Regions from separate parts of the Clostridium cellulovorans 743B genome, predicted to be linked through region 2. Evidence: a T-box and tRNA genes for the amino acid it is inferred to sense, from the RefSeq annotation. Region 2 holds a T-box; the other holds one or more tRNA genes.
What was found. The T-box of region 2 lies ahead of pheS (phenylalanine--tRNA ligase subunit alpha). A T-box ahead of a tRNA ligase gene usually reads a tRNA of that ligase, here a tRNA-Phe.
Positions count from the first base shown of each region.

Region 1: it encodes a tRNA-Phe, which carries the amino acid that the T-box ahead of pheS (phenylalanine--tRNA ligase subunit alpha) is inferred to sense. The anticodon was not compared.

Region 1 is NC_014393.1:156,724-164,214, forward strand. Features, by position in the region: rRNA gene CLOCEL_RS00590 (16S ribosomal RNA) at 1-1,266, shown strand, start outside; rRNA gene CLOCEL_RS00595 (23S ribosomal RNA) at 1,660-4,564, shown strand; rRNA gene rrf (5S ribosomal RNA) at 4,634-4,750, shown strand; tRNA gene CLOCEL_RS00605 (tRNA-Phe) at 4,756-4,831, shown strand; tRNA gene CLOCEL_RS00610 (tRNA-Cys) at 4,837-4,911, shown strand; gene CLOCEL_RS00615 (acyltransferase family protein) at 5,087-6,202, shown strand; gene CLOCEL_RS00620 (amino acid kinase family protein) at 6,768-7,491, shown strand, end outside.
Region 2 is NC_014393.1:2,567,548-2,575,038, forward strand. Features, by position in the region: gene pheT (phenylalanine--tRNA ligase subunit beta) at 1-2,107, opposite strand, end outside; gene pheS (phenylalanine--tRNA ligase subunit alpha) at 2,126-3,148, opposite strand; T-box leader at 3,401-3,615, opposite strand; gene CLOCEL_RS10830 (anthranilate synthase component I) at 3,823-5,928, opposite strand; gene trpA (tryptophan synthase subunit alpha) at 5,931-6,701, opposite strand; gene trpB (tryptophan synthase subunit beta) at 6,694-7,491, opposite strand, start outside.

The DNA.
Region 1 (7,491 bases), 2.4 Mb from region 2:
GTGAGGTAACGGCTCACCAAGGCGACGATGCGTAGCCGACCTGAGAGGGTGATCGGCCACATTGGAACTGAGACACGGTCCAGACTCCTACGGGAGGCAGCAGTGGGGAATATTGCACAATGGGGGAAACCCTGATGCAGCAACGCCGCGTGAGTGATGAAGGCCTTCGGGTTGTAAAGCTCTTTGATTAGGGACGATAATGACGGTACCTAAAGAACAAGCCACGGCTAACTACGTGCCAGCAGCCGCGGTAATACGTAGGTGGCAAGCGTTGTCCGGATTTACTGGGCGTAAAGGATGTGTAGGCGGATTTTTAAGTGAGATGTGAAATACCCGAGCTCAACTTGGGTGCTGCATTTCAAACTGGAAGTCTAGAGTGCAGGAGAGGAAAGTGGAATTCCTAGTGTAGCGGTGAAATGCGTAGAGATTAGGAAGAACATCAGTGGCGAAGGCGACTTTCTGGACTGTAACTGACGCTGAGGCATGAAAGCGTGGGGAGCAAACAGGATTAGATACCCTGGTAGTCCACGCCGTAAACGATGAATACTAGGTGTAGGGGTTGTCATGACCTCTGTGCCGCCGCTAACGCATTAAGTATTCCGCCTGGGGAGTACGGTCGCAAGATTAAAACTCAAAGGAATTGACGGGGGCCCGCACAAGCAGCGGAGCATGTGGTTTAATTCGAAGCAACGCGAAGAACCTTACCTAGACTTGACATCTCCTGAATTACCCGTAACTGGGGAAGTTACCTCTTTGAGGTGACAGGAAGACAGGTGGTGCATGGTTGTCGTCAGCTCGTGTCGTGAGATGTTGGGTTAAGTCCCGCAACGAGCGCAACCCTTATTGTTAGTTGCTACCATTTAGTTGAGCACTCTAGCAAGACTGCCTGGGTTAACCAGGAGGAAGGTGGGGATGACGTCAAATCATCATGCCCCTTATGTCTAGGGCTACACACGTGCTACAATGGCGAGTACAACGAGACGCAAGACCGTGAGGTGGAGCAAATCTATAAAACTCGTCCCAGTTCGGATTGTAGGCTGAAACTCGCCTACATGAAGTTGGAGTTGCTAGTAATCGCGAATCAGCATGTCGCGGTGAATACGTTCCCGGGCCTTGTACACACCGCCCGTCACACCATGAGAGTCGGCAACACCCGAAGTCCGTGAGGTAACCGTAAGGAGCCAGCGGCCGAAGGTGGGGTCGATGATTGGGGTGAAGTCGTAACAAGGTAGCCGTAGGAGAACCTGCGGCTGGATCACCTCCTTTCTAAGGAAAATGACACAGTAGTTTTACTTGTAAGACACTGTGTCCACTGGGTCTTTCTTCTGTTCAATTTCCAGAGATCAAAGCCTAACGGCTAAGAGATTTGGAAGTCTTTTTTATGTAAAGCGAAAGCTTGTATAAAAAGGAAAAGTTGTTCTTTGAAAATTGCATAAGATATTAAAAACCAAGTAAAGTTATTTATATAAACTTTGTATAATTAAGACTAATTTAATTTGATAAGATTAACCGATAACGTGTTAATTAGACCAAATTAAAAAATTGATAGAACCAAGCAGTGCGAGGAACTGAAAACTCGAGGAAGCGGAGTTTACTTATGTAAATGAGCACCGCAGAGGCGAAAGTGACGAAGCAATGCGCAGGTTATAGCAATTTTTAGGTTAAGCTACAAAGGGCGTATGGTGAATGCCTTGGCACTAGGAGGCGAAGAAGGACGCGATAAGCTGCGATAAGCTTCGGGTAGGCGCAAATAGCCAGTGATCCGGAGATTTCCGAATGGGGAAACCTATGCATCAAACGATGTATATCCTGTAGTGAATACATAGCTACATGAAGCCACACCTGGGGAACTGAAACATCTAAGTACCCAGAGGAAGAGAAAGAAATTCGATTTCCTAAGTAGCGGCGAGCGAAAGGGAAAGAGCCCAAACCAGAGATTTATCTCTGGGGTTGTGGAATACTCATAAAAGCTAGAGTTTGTTATTCGAAGATAGCTGGAAAGCTAAGCCATAGAGGGTAATAGCCCCGTAGGAGAAAGCGAATGATAGCGAGAGTATATCCAGAGTACCACGAGACACGTGAAACCTTGTGGGAAGCAGGGGAGGACCACCTCCCAAGGCTAAATACTACCTAGTGACCGATAGTGAAGAAGTACCGTGAGGGAAAGGTGAAAAGAACCCCGGAAGGGGAGTGAAATAGAACCTGAAACCGTATGCCTACAACCGGTCGAAGCACCATATGAGTGTGACGACGTGCTTTTTGTAGAACGAGCCAACGAGTTACGGTATGCAGCAAGGTTAAGTACTTAAGGTACGTAGCCGAAGGGAAACCAAGTGTGAACAGCGCGACTAGTTGCATGCCGTAGACCCGAAACCGGGTGACCTATCCATGGCCAGGTTGAAGCGAGGGTAAAACCTCGTGGAGGACCGAACCACATTGGTGTTGAAAACCATGGGATGAGCTGTGGATAGCGGAGAAATTCCAATCGAACTCGGAGATAGCTGGTTCTCCTCGAAATAGCTTTAGGGCTAGCGTCGGGTAAAATGAGTAATGGAGGTAGAGCACTGAATGAGCTAGGGGCTGACAACAGTTACCGAACTCTATCAAACTCCGAATGCCATATACTTTTACCCCGGCAGTCAGACTGCGAATGATAAGGTCCGTAGTCAAAAGGGAAAAAGCCCAGACCATCAGCTAAGGTCCCCAAGTGTAAGTTAAGTGGAAAAGGATGTGGGATTTCTAAGACAACTAGGATGTTGGCTTAGAAGCAGCCACTCATTTAAAGAGTGCGTAATAGCTCACTAGTCAAGAGATCCTGCGCCGAAGATGTCCGGGGCTCAAACTTACCACCGAAGCTATGGACTCCGTAAGGAGTGGTAGAGGAGCTTTCTGTATGGGCAGAAGCAGTACCGGAAGGAGCTGTGGACTGTACAGAAGTGAGAATGTTGGCATAAGTAGCGAGAATTAAGTGAGAATCTTAATGGTCGAAAACCTAAGGTTTCCTGGGGAAGGCTCGTCCGCCCAGGGTTAGTCGGGACCTAAGCTGAGGCCGAAAGGCGTAGGTGATGGACAATCGGTTGATATTCCGATACTACTATTAGCGTTATTATCGATGGGATGACGCAGGAGGATAGGGTGTGCCAACTATTGGATGTTGGTCTAAGCATTTAGGGGTGTACGTAGGCAAATCCGCGTGCTAATACTCTGAGGTGTGATGGGGAGCGAAATTTAGTAGCGAAGTACCTGATTCCACGCTGCCAAGAAAAGTCTCTAGAGAGCAAAATAGTACCCGTACCGCAAACCGACACAGGTAGGTGAGGAGAGAATCCTAAGACCAGCGGAAGAATTACAGTTAAGGAACTCGGCAAATTGACCCCGTAACTTCGGGAGAAGGGGTGCCTAGCGGAAGCTAGGCCGCAGAGAATAGGCCCAAGCAACTGTTTAGCAAAAACACAGGTCTCTGCTAAAGCGAAAGCTGATGTATAGGGGCTGACGCCTGCCCGGTGCTGGAAGGTTAAGGGGATTGCTTAGCGCAAGCGAAGGCATGAACTTAAGCCCCAGTAAACGGCGGCCGTAACTATAACGGTCCTAAGGTAGCGAAATTCCTTGTCGGGTAAGTTCCGACCCGCACGAATGGCGTAATGATTTGGGCACTGTCTCAACTGTAAATCCGGCGAAATTGTAGTGCAAGTGAAGATGCTTGCTACCCGCGATTGGACGGAAAGACCCCGTAGAGCTTTACTGTAGTTTAGCATTGAGTTTCGATATTGTCTGTACAGGATAGGTGGGAGACTGGGAAGTAGGGCCGTCAGGTTCTATGGAGTCAACCTTGGGATACCACCCTGACAGTATTGGGATTCTAACGGAAACCCATGAATCTGGGTGCCGGACATTGTTAGATGGGCAGTTTGACTGGGGCGGTCGCCTCCAAAAAAGTAACGGAGGCGCCCAAAGGTTCCCTCAGAACGGTCGGAAATCGTTCGAAGAGTGCAAAGGCAGAAGGGAGCCTGACTGCGACACCTACAAGTGGAGCAGGGACGAAAGTCGGGCTTAGTGATCCGGTGGTTCCTCGTGGGAGGGCCATCGCTCAACGGATAAAAGCTACCTCGGGGATAACAGGCTGATCTCCCCCAAGAGTCCACATCGACGGGGAGGTTTGGCACCTCGATGTCGGCTCGTCGCATCCTGGGGCTGGAGAAGGTCCCAAGGGTTGGGCTGTTCGCCCATTAAAGCGGCACGCGAGCTGGGTTCAGAACGTCGTGAGACAGTTCGGTCCCTATCCGTCGCGGGCGTAGGAAATTTGAGAGGAGCTGTCCTTAGTACGAGAGGACCGGGATGGACTGACCTCTGGTGTACCAGTTGTTCCGCCAGGAGCATGGCTGGGTAGCTATGTCGGGAAGGGATAAACGCTGAAAGCATCTAAGCGTGAAGCCCACCTCAAGATTAGATTTCCCATAGCGTAAGCTAGTAAGATCCCTTGAAGAACACAAGGTTGATAGGTGAGGGGTGTAAGCATGGTAACATGTTCAGCTGACTCATACTAATAGATCGAGGGCTTAACCTAAACAAAGTTTTTAATATCTATGCAATTTTCAGAGAACACTCTGAACTTTAAAAGAAATTTTAAAGTGTATCCAGTGATTATGCCTGGTAGGTAACACCCGTTCCCATTCCGAACACGACGGTTAAGCTACTAAGGGCCGATGATACTGCAGGAGAGGTCTTGTGGGAAAGTAGGTTGTCGCTGGGTTCTATGGCTCGATAGCTCAGTCGGTAGAGCAGAGGACTGAAAATCCTCGTGTCCCTGGTTCGATTCCTGGTCGAGCCACCAGAAATGGCGCCATAGCCAAGTGGTAAGGCAGAGGTCTGCAAAACCTTTATTCTCCAGTTCAAATCTGGATGGCGCCTCCAAATAGAAGTAGTCTAATCAGTGATTAGACTACTTTTTTCGTGCGTCCATTTTCTTTGATTATAGACACTTATATAGCTCTTTGAGTTTGAAAATACTACAAATTGCAAAAAATCATGTTCTGCAAATAAACGTTTAAGTAGAAATGTTTACGAATATTAAAAAGGAGAATATTTAATGACTAAAGAACAAAATTATATAAAAAATAGAGTAGAATCACTTGATTGGTTAAGAGGTTTAGCTGCTTTATCTATAATGCTTTATCACCTCTATTCTTGGGAGGTAGCACCATTATATGCAGATTCTTTGTTAGGTAGGTTTGGGATTTATGCAGTATCGATTTTTTTTATTTTATCAGGATTAAGCATGGCTATAGTATACAGTGACTTTATTAAGGATATTAAAACTGCAATTGCCTTTTTAATAAGGCGTATTTTTAGAATATGGCCATTATTATGGGTTGTAACGACTTTTAACTTTATTATTAATATTAAAAGTGGATTTTCTACTGAGCAAATTTTTGTTTATATAGCTAATATAACTACTATATTTGGGTTTATTAAGCCTGAAGCGTATATTTCTACAGGTGCTTGGTCCATCGGTAATGAGATGGTTTATTATGTAATTACAATAATAATAATAATGGCTTATAGAAGAAAAAAGCTATATGGAAATATATTGTTTGTAGCTTCCCTTATAATTGGATATTTATTTGCGTTTAAGTTTCTTAATCCTAATATGGAATTAGCAAAACAATGGATAATATACATAAACCCTTTTAATAATCTTTTTTTCTATATCGGAGGAATAGCGATTTATTATAATTTAAAAAGAATTGACTTTAATAAATACTTTAATAACATTAGTTTATGTGTGGCTATGGGATTGTTTAATTTCATTCCTGTATGTGGAAACCAAATTTTTATAACTACATCGATATGGAGAGTTGTTTTTTCAGCATTAAGTTTTATAATTGTTATTGGATTCTATAAGTTAAAATTAGATATGCCTAAATTTATTGGAAAACCATTTGAACTATTTGGAATAGCAACATTTGGTGTGTATCTCATACATCCAGTGGTTTATTACGTTATTAAAAAGCTTATTAGTGAAAAACTTAAATTATCGGGTTATGGAATGATGGGAACTATAATGATAATCATTAGTGTATCTTTGATAACAATTCTATTAGCATTGGTAAGTTATTATAAATTTGAACTAAGATTTATGAAGTATGGAAAGAGATATTCAATGATATCTAAAAAAGAAAAGAATAGAAACTTATCAATATGAACATTGCCATTTTGTTATATACAATAAACTGGTGATATATATAAGTAGGAATATAACAGGACAAGCTGAGTGAAAGTTACAATATAATTTAGATAGACTTGGGAGTTTGTTAATACAAGAAAAGGCCATTGCACAAATTAAATGTTCATTATTACATTATGTAATTTTATTTTGATATTGTCTAATTTTTCGATATACAAAAGTATTTTAGGAATATATTTCTGAATTGATGGAGAGGATTGAAGTTAATTTCCATAACAAAATATCATAACAACAGAAACTGGGCAATATAAAACTGTTATGAAAAATTAAAATATATGATAATGGCTCAAATAAAATTTTGTAGATAGGTAGCATAGATTTATCAGGAGAGTATCATCTAATAATATAAGAGGTGTTTCATTTAGTTGGAAAGCCTATTGATAAGTTTGGATTACTAGTAAAAAAAGTGTTATAATTAAAAAAGTACTAGTTAAAAATTGTATTTAATAATAACATTTTTGTTTTTATATATAAATATATATTAATTTACTATATTAAACATTAATCGTTATTTGTTGAAGGGGTGGTAAACTTGAATTTTGATTGTGAACTTGTTGGCAAGGTTGGTTCAATGGCATTAATTAGAAAAGGCGAATATGATATAGACTATAATGTTTTTAGTAGATTAGGGAAGGAACTTTATCCAGGATGTATATGGGTAAGTTCTGGAGCTGTTGAAATTGGTCGTATTGATTATATGAAAAGAAACAACCTAAATGAAATCGAAAATTATGATATTGAAGAAGTTAAATCGAATTATGCCTCACAAGGGCAAGCGATTCTCATGGAAAACTATAGAAAGTTTATTAACCCCAATTTTTCAGTAAGGCAGCTTTTAGTGGAACACCATCATTTTAATGATGTGGAAAAAAGAGAGTTTATAAGGAAGTTGCTGCTTAACTCAATAAAACAAAATGCAATACCAATAGTAAACTATAATGATTCTGTTAGTAATGAAGAAATAAGAAAAATGGAACTTTATAACTTAAGGTTAAATCAAGACAAAGTTGTTGAATGTATTGATAACGATGAAACTGCTTCAGCAATATCAGTATTAGTAAAGTCAAAATATTTATTGATATTAACATCAGAAATAGGTTTGTTAAAGGATCCAAGAGATACTAAAACATTAATTAGGGAAGTAGAGGGAAAAGACACTTATGAGCTAATTGACCACATAAGTGAACTTCAACAATATTGTATTGGAGCAAGCAGAGAAGGAGCAAATGGTATGAAGGCAAAGCTTG
Region 2 (7,491 bases):
CTGGATACTTAGGTAATGGTTTGTATTTCTTTTCATCAGAAGCGTTTTTATAAAGAACATCTAAATATAATTCAGCTATATAGCATCTTTCGTCAACCTTCCAATTTTCGTTTACCATTGGATGAACTTCTCCGAATACTCCGGCAAATTCTCTTCCTACCATAAGTTTAGCAGTTTTGCCTGGATGAAAAGTAGGATTTTCTGTTTCTCTTTCATAGGAAACCTTTTTAATTCCTAAAGTTTCAAGAACATTTTCCACAACACCTTTTAAATCTAGATAATCAACATTACCATAAAGTCCGATAGTCAAAGTTCTAACTTCTGTTGGAAGTTCATATGGATCCTCTGATTTTATATATACTTTACCTATTTCAAATAATCTTGCTTCTTCATTATTTCTTGAGTAGTTTCTTGCTAAGTTACCCATCATAGAAGGTAATGAAGTAGTTCTCATTAACTTGTAATCTTCACCAAGAGGATTTTTAATTGTAACAGCATTTCTTAAGGAGCTGTCTTTTGCTATATTAACTTTATCAAAATCCTTTTCTCCAAAAAATGAATAGCTTATTGATTCATATAAACCACTGCCTAGTAGTGTATCTGTGATTAAATCATCTGTTATTTGCTTTACAGTTTTTCCGCTTCTTTCAGATACAACTTTTGGTACAGTAGAAACTACATTATTGTATCCATAGATTCTTACGATTTCTTCTGCGATATCTTCTTTTATGTTTAAGTCTATCCTGAACGTTGGAACTGTTACTTTTAAAGTATTATCTACTATTTCAGTAGATAAATCTAGTCTATCAAGACAAGATTTCATCTCTTCTTTTGTAATATTAAGTCCTAAGAACTTATTAACCCACTGACTGTCAATTTCGATAATATGAGGCTTTACAGGATTTTCATAAAGGTCTATAATGCCTTCCATTATTTCACCAGCACCAAGCTCTTCAATAAGATTTAAAGCTCTGTTCATAGCTAACTCTGGAAGATTTGGATCTAAATCTTTTTCAAATCTCGAAGAACTTTCAGTTCTGAGGCCTAAGTTTTTAGAAGAAACTCTTATATTTTTGCCATCAAAGTTTGCTGATTCAAAGAACACTGTTGTTGTATCATCTTTTATCTCTGAATTTAAGCCACCCATGATTCCGGCCAGAGCTATAGCACCTTCACCGTCCCTAATTGTTAAAATATCTGAAGTTAGAGTTCTTTCAATTTCATCTAAAGTTGAGAATTTTTCATCATTTGAAGCTCTATCAACAATTATTGAATTACCTCTAATATCTCTTGCATCAAAAGCGTGCATTGGTTGACCAAGCTCAAGCATTACAAAGTTAGTTATATCAACTATGTTATTTATAGGACGTACCCCTGCTTCTTCAAGTCTTTCTTGCATCCATGCTGGAGAAGGCTGAATTTTTACATTCTTAACTCCTTTTGATATGTATCTTCTGCAAAGAGGATCTTGTATTGTTACTTTTAATAAATCTGTTATGTTCTCTGCTGAAGTTGTTTTATAAGTAAAGTTAGGCATTTTATACTTAGTGTTTATTGTAGCAGCTGTTTCTCTTGCCATACCAAGTATACTTAAGCAATCTGGCCTATTTGAAGTAATTTCAAAGTCTAAAACAGCTTTGCCCATAGATAAAACAGTTTTTATATCTTCTCCTATTGGAGTGCTTTCTGGAAGAATCATAAGTCCATGACAAGTGCCTTCTTCTGCTAAGCCGAGCTCTTCTTCAGAACAGAACATTCCGTTAGATAATATACCTCTAAGTTTACCTTTTTTAATTTTATGACCACCAGCAAGAACTGATCCGTGTAATGCAACAGGAACTATATCTTGTTCCTTCATATTTGTTGCAGCAGTAACTATTTGTATAGGTTCTTCTGCATTTATATCTACTTGACATACAGATAATTTCTCTGCATCAGGATGCGCTTCAATCTTTATAAGTTTTCCTGTAACAACATTTTTAATTTCATCCCCAGAAACCTCAACAGTTTCAAGTTTTGAACCAGATAAAGTCAATCTGTCTCCAAGTTCCTTTGGTGATATATCAAAATCAACATAATCTTTAAGCCATTTAACTGGTACTAACATTTTCTATCATCCTTTCTTCTACTTGAATTGTTTTAAGAATCTCATATCGCTTTCATAAAGCAATCGTATATCATCTAGACCGTATTTTTGCATAACCATTCTATCTAATCCAAACCCAAAGGCAAATCCGCTGTATTCATTAGGGTCTATACCACAATTTCTAAGAACATCAGGATGAACCATTCCACAGCCTAAAATTTCTATCCAGCCTTCACCTTTACATACATTACAGCCTTCACCGCCACATACAAAGCAAGTTGCATCCATTTCAGCAGATGGTTCTGTGAATGGGAAATGATGAGGTCTGAATTTTGTTTTCATATTTTCACCAAACATCTTTTTAACAAAAAGCTCTAAAGTTCCTTTTAAATCTGCAAAGGTTATTCCTTTATCTACAACTAATCCTTCAACTTGGTAGAAAATTGGAGAATGTGTTGCATCTAAATCGTCTGAACGGTACACTTTACCAGGTGAAATCATTTTTATTGGTGGATCATATTTTTCCATAGTTCTTATTTGAACTGGAGAAGTTTGTGTTCTTAATACGATTTTGTCATTTATGTAGAAAGTGTCTTGTTCTCCTCTTGCAGGATGGTCTGCAGGTATGTTTAAAGCTTCAAAATTATAATAATCTTTTTCAACTTCTGGACCTTCTTCAATAGTAAAGCCCATTTCAAGGAAAATCTCTTCTATTTTATTTAATGTTAAAGTTAAAGGATTCTTGCTACCAACAGTTTGTTTTTTTCCAGGCATAGAAATATCAATTATTTCGTTATTTAACTTATCTAAAGTTTCTTTTTCTCTTATTGAAATTTGAGCTTTTTCAATAAGTTCTTCGATTGATGACTTAACTTCATTTACTAGTTTACCTATAATCGGTCTTTCCTCAGGGGATACAGAACCCATACCTCTTAAAATGGAGGTAAATTCACTTTTCTTTCCTAAATATTTTACCCTAAGGGCTTCTAATTGCTCCTTTGAAGCTACTTTTTCTAGTTCTTCAATTGCAATGGATTTAATTTCTTCTAATTTATTTTTCATAAGAAATCTCCTTTCCTTAATATACAATATATATTTGTAGTTTAACTAATCATTAAATAAAAATAAATATTTCTAATATTATAGATACCCGCAACTAAGATTTTAATTATTTAAAAAATCTTCAACTTTATTTCAAAGTGAAAAATCTAATAAATAATATAAATTTAAGTTACGTAAACCTATTATAAATAATTAGAATAAACTATATAAAGCTTTAACATACATATACAAAAAATAAAAAAACCTATGCTATTTAGGGACGAAATTTCCGTGGTACCACCCTAATTAACATAAAGTTTATGTTCTCTCATATACGTAACGGTGTTTCTCCGCCTGTAATTACTGTTAGTTCATTACAGGTGCTCCAGAGTGAACTTCAAAATAATCGCTTATAAGAAGACTTGCAGCTGGTAATCTTCTCTCTCTAAATAATTGATTAAATTTACTCTCTCTATCTTAGCATCTTTTATTTATTATACAGAAAAGTATTTATTTTTTCAACTTTTTTTTACAAGTTTATATGTAATATAACTACTTTATAGCTTTAAAAGAAAATAAAATCACCACTACCTAGCATCTCTAAGCAGTGATGACTTTAATATATCTTATTCAAAAGCAGATAAAAGGTTCTTTTTAAAAATGTTAGTTTTAACTTAGAAAATTAAAGTCGTACATTAATTAAGCAAATACTCAAAAGTATCTTTTAATAGGCTCATACCGGAACTATTTTCTAAAGTCATAATACTTTCAGGATGGAACTGTACCCCTAATATCTTTAAGTCCTTGTGCATAACTCCCATTAGTATACCTTCTTCATCTTCGCAAATATTAATCAATTCATTTCCAATGTTTTTACCGTAGATTGAGTGGTATAAACCTACTGAGAACTCATCCTTTAGTGAAGGCCAAGGTGCTTTCTCATTTTTCTTAACTTTCATTTTTTTTCCATGTCTTGGATTAGCTAAATAATCTAAGCTGCCACCAAAATATTCTACAATTCCTTGTAATCCTAAGCATACTCCAAAAACAGGTATGTTTTTGCTTAAAGCAATATCGATGGATTCATTTAATTTAAACTCACTTGGTGTTCCCGGGCCTGGTGATAAAAGGAGTAGATCAAAGTTTTCCTCTTTAAGCTTTCTTCTAGCCTCGTCCCCTCTAAAGGTTGTTACATCATAACCTAAAGCTTTTACATAGTTTCCTAAGGTATGAACAAAGGAATCTTCATGATCAATCATAAGGATTCGTTTGTTTTTAACTGCAACTTTTTCTTCTACCTTAACTTCAATAGGTTTTTGAACCTCTAAACTTTTTAACATAGCTGCAGCTTTTGTCTTTGTCTCTTCTTCTTCATCTACTTCATCGGAACTAATTAGCAATGTTGCACCAGCTCTAATTTCTACTTTATTGTCTATATATCTTACAGTTCTAATGGTTATACCAGTATTAAAATCTCCATTGAATTTTAAGTAACCAATTGCACCACCGTACCAATTTCTTCTATCAGCTTCTTCATTTTCTATCCATTCAATCGCTCTTTTCTTTGGGGCTCCTGTTAAAGTTACTGCCCACATATGAGTTAGAAAAGCATCAATAGAATCAAACCCAGGCTTTAACATACCTTCTACATGGTCAACTGTGTGAAATAAATGAGAGTATTTTTCAATAGTTCTTCTACTGACAACTCTAACGCTACCTTCAACACATACTCTGCTCTTATCGTTTCTATCGACATCTGTACACATTGTAAGTTCGTCTTCGTCTTTTTTAGAGTTAAGAAGTTTTTTTATTTGTTCACTATCCTCTATAGAATCCATTCCTCTTTTAATAGTTCCACTTATAGGACATGTCTCAACTTTATTATTTTCAACCCTAACAAACATCTCAGGAGAAGATCCTATTAGATATTCTCCACCTAGATTTATGAAAAAGTTATAGGGACTAGGATTTATCTCTTTTAAATTATTATAAATTTCTTTAGGTTTAAGGACAGTTTCTTTAACAACAGAGTATGAGGGAACTACTTCAAATAAATCTCCCCTTCTAAATGACTCTTTTGCTTTTACTACAAGCTTTCCATAGTCGCCAGGTTTATAGGTTTCTTCATTTAAAACCTTTGAACATTTCTGAGCCTTAGGTGCAAATTCTTCTTTATTAGTTGTTGAAATATCTCCAAGGGATATTTCGTAATTTATAACATATCCCTTAGCAAGTTTATTGTCTTTAACATATATTCTTTCTGGCACATATAAAACTAAATCCTCTGAATTCTCTCTTGATTTTTTTAGTTTTATATCATCTTCAAATTGGAATACAAGGTCATAGCCAAAAGCACCATAAAAACCGAGCCATGGATCATCACATTTGAATCCATTAATTATCGCTCTGATTACTGTGAATATAGTGTTCTTTTTACTACGTTCTTCTTCTGTATACACGTTTGTATCTTTTTTAATTGTGAAAGATATACTCTCTCTTGTAACGTCTAGCTCAACAGCTTCTATATCCTTTAGAAATCCATGGATTATTTTTAATAGTGAAATTCCACCAGAATTTAAAGCATTTATTACACCATTGAGGCCAGAAGCTCTAACTTCTATGAAAGGGTCTACAGCAGCAGTTTCCCATCTTGAATATCTATCTGGAAATTCGTAGTTTGAGGAAAATAAAGCCCCTTTTTTTCCATTAATCTCTTCAGCTAAAAAGCTTAAGTTTTCTTGAAAAATTTCTTTAGTGTAAGCTTTGATTATTGGTTTTTCCTTTTCTACAATAGCACTCATAATTATACCCTAAAACCTTCCATTAAATCTTCTAGTCCTTTATAGTCATTTGCTCTAAGAAGCTTAATTATTTTAGTTCCTACGATAACTCCATCACAACTATCGATGATTCCAGCTATGTCTTCCTTCGAACTGATTCCAAAGCCTGCTGCAATAGGAAGAGAAGAATGTGATTTAATTTCTTTAAGAGCTTTTCTTAATGACTCCTTGTCTAAATCCTTTTCTCCTGTTACACCAAGAGATGTTACAACATATAGGAAACCACCACCAACTTCACATAAACTATTAATTCTTTCTATTGGCGTTGTTGGTGAGAAAAATGGGATGTAGTCTATGCCATAATTCTTTACGTAATCTGAAATTAGTGGGAATTCTTCTAACGGTAGATCTGGAATTATTACTCCTTCGACACCTACTCTTCTAGCTTCTTTGAAGAAGTTTTCAAAACCATACTTATAGAATGGATTTAGATATCCCATAAGCAATAGCGGAATATCTGAAACCTTTCTAATTTTTTCTACCAAAGCTAAAACATCAGCTAAAGTAGTTCCATTTTTCAAGGATTTGATTCCACTTTCTTGAATTACAACTCCATCAGTTACTGGATCTGAAAAAGGTACGCCAAGTTCTATTAATGTTGCACCGGCCTTTTCTAAAAACAATACATCTTCATAAGTTTTTTCAAGAGATTCTTCACCCACCATAACATATGCTACAAAGAACTTTTGATTTTTTGCAAGTCTATTTTCTAAACGTTCCTTTAAATTACTCATTATTTTGACCTCCTAAGATTTCACTAACTCTTTCAACATCCTTATCGCCTCTTCCAGAAAGACAAACAACTAAAATTTCATCTTTCTTCATTGTCTTTGCTTTTTTTACTGCATAAGCTACAGCATGAGCCGATTCTAAAGCTGGAATTATTCCTTCGATTTTTGAAAGAAGTTGGAAAGCTTCTAAAGCTTCATCATCGTTTATTGGATAATATTGAGCTCTTTTAGCATCAAAAAGATAGCAATGTTCAGGGCCAACTCCTGGATAATCAAGGCCAGCAGAAATTGAATAAGGTTCAATAACTTGACCATTCTCATCTTGGATAAGATACATTAATGCACCATGTAGTATTCCTTTTTCACCTTTAGAAATAGTTGCAGCATGCTCTTCTGTATCAATGCCCATACCACCAGCTTCAGCACCTATAAGTTCAACATCTGTATCTTCAATGAAAGGATAGAACATTCCCATTGCATTACTTCCACCACCAACGCAAGCTACTATGGCATCTGGAAGTCTTCCTTCTGCTTCTAAAATTTGTTTCTTTGTTTCTTTTCCAATCACACTTTGGAAATCTCTAACCATCTTTGGATATGGGTGTGGTCCTAAAACAGAACCTAAGATATAGTTAGTATCCTCAACATTTGATGCCCAATATCTAAAAGCTTCATTACAAGCATCTTTAAGTGTTTTATTTCCACTATGAACTGGAATTACTTCTGTTCCAAGAAGTCTCATTCTAAATACATTTAATGCTTGTCTTTTTACATCTTCAGCTCCCATGAATAC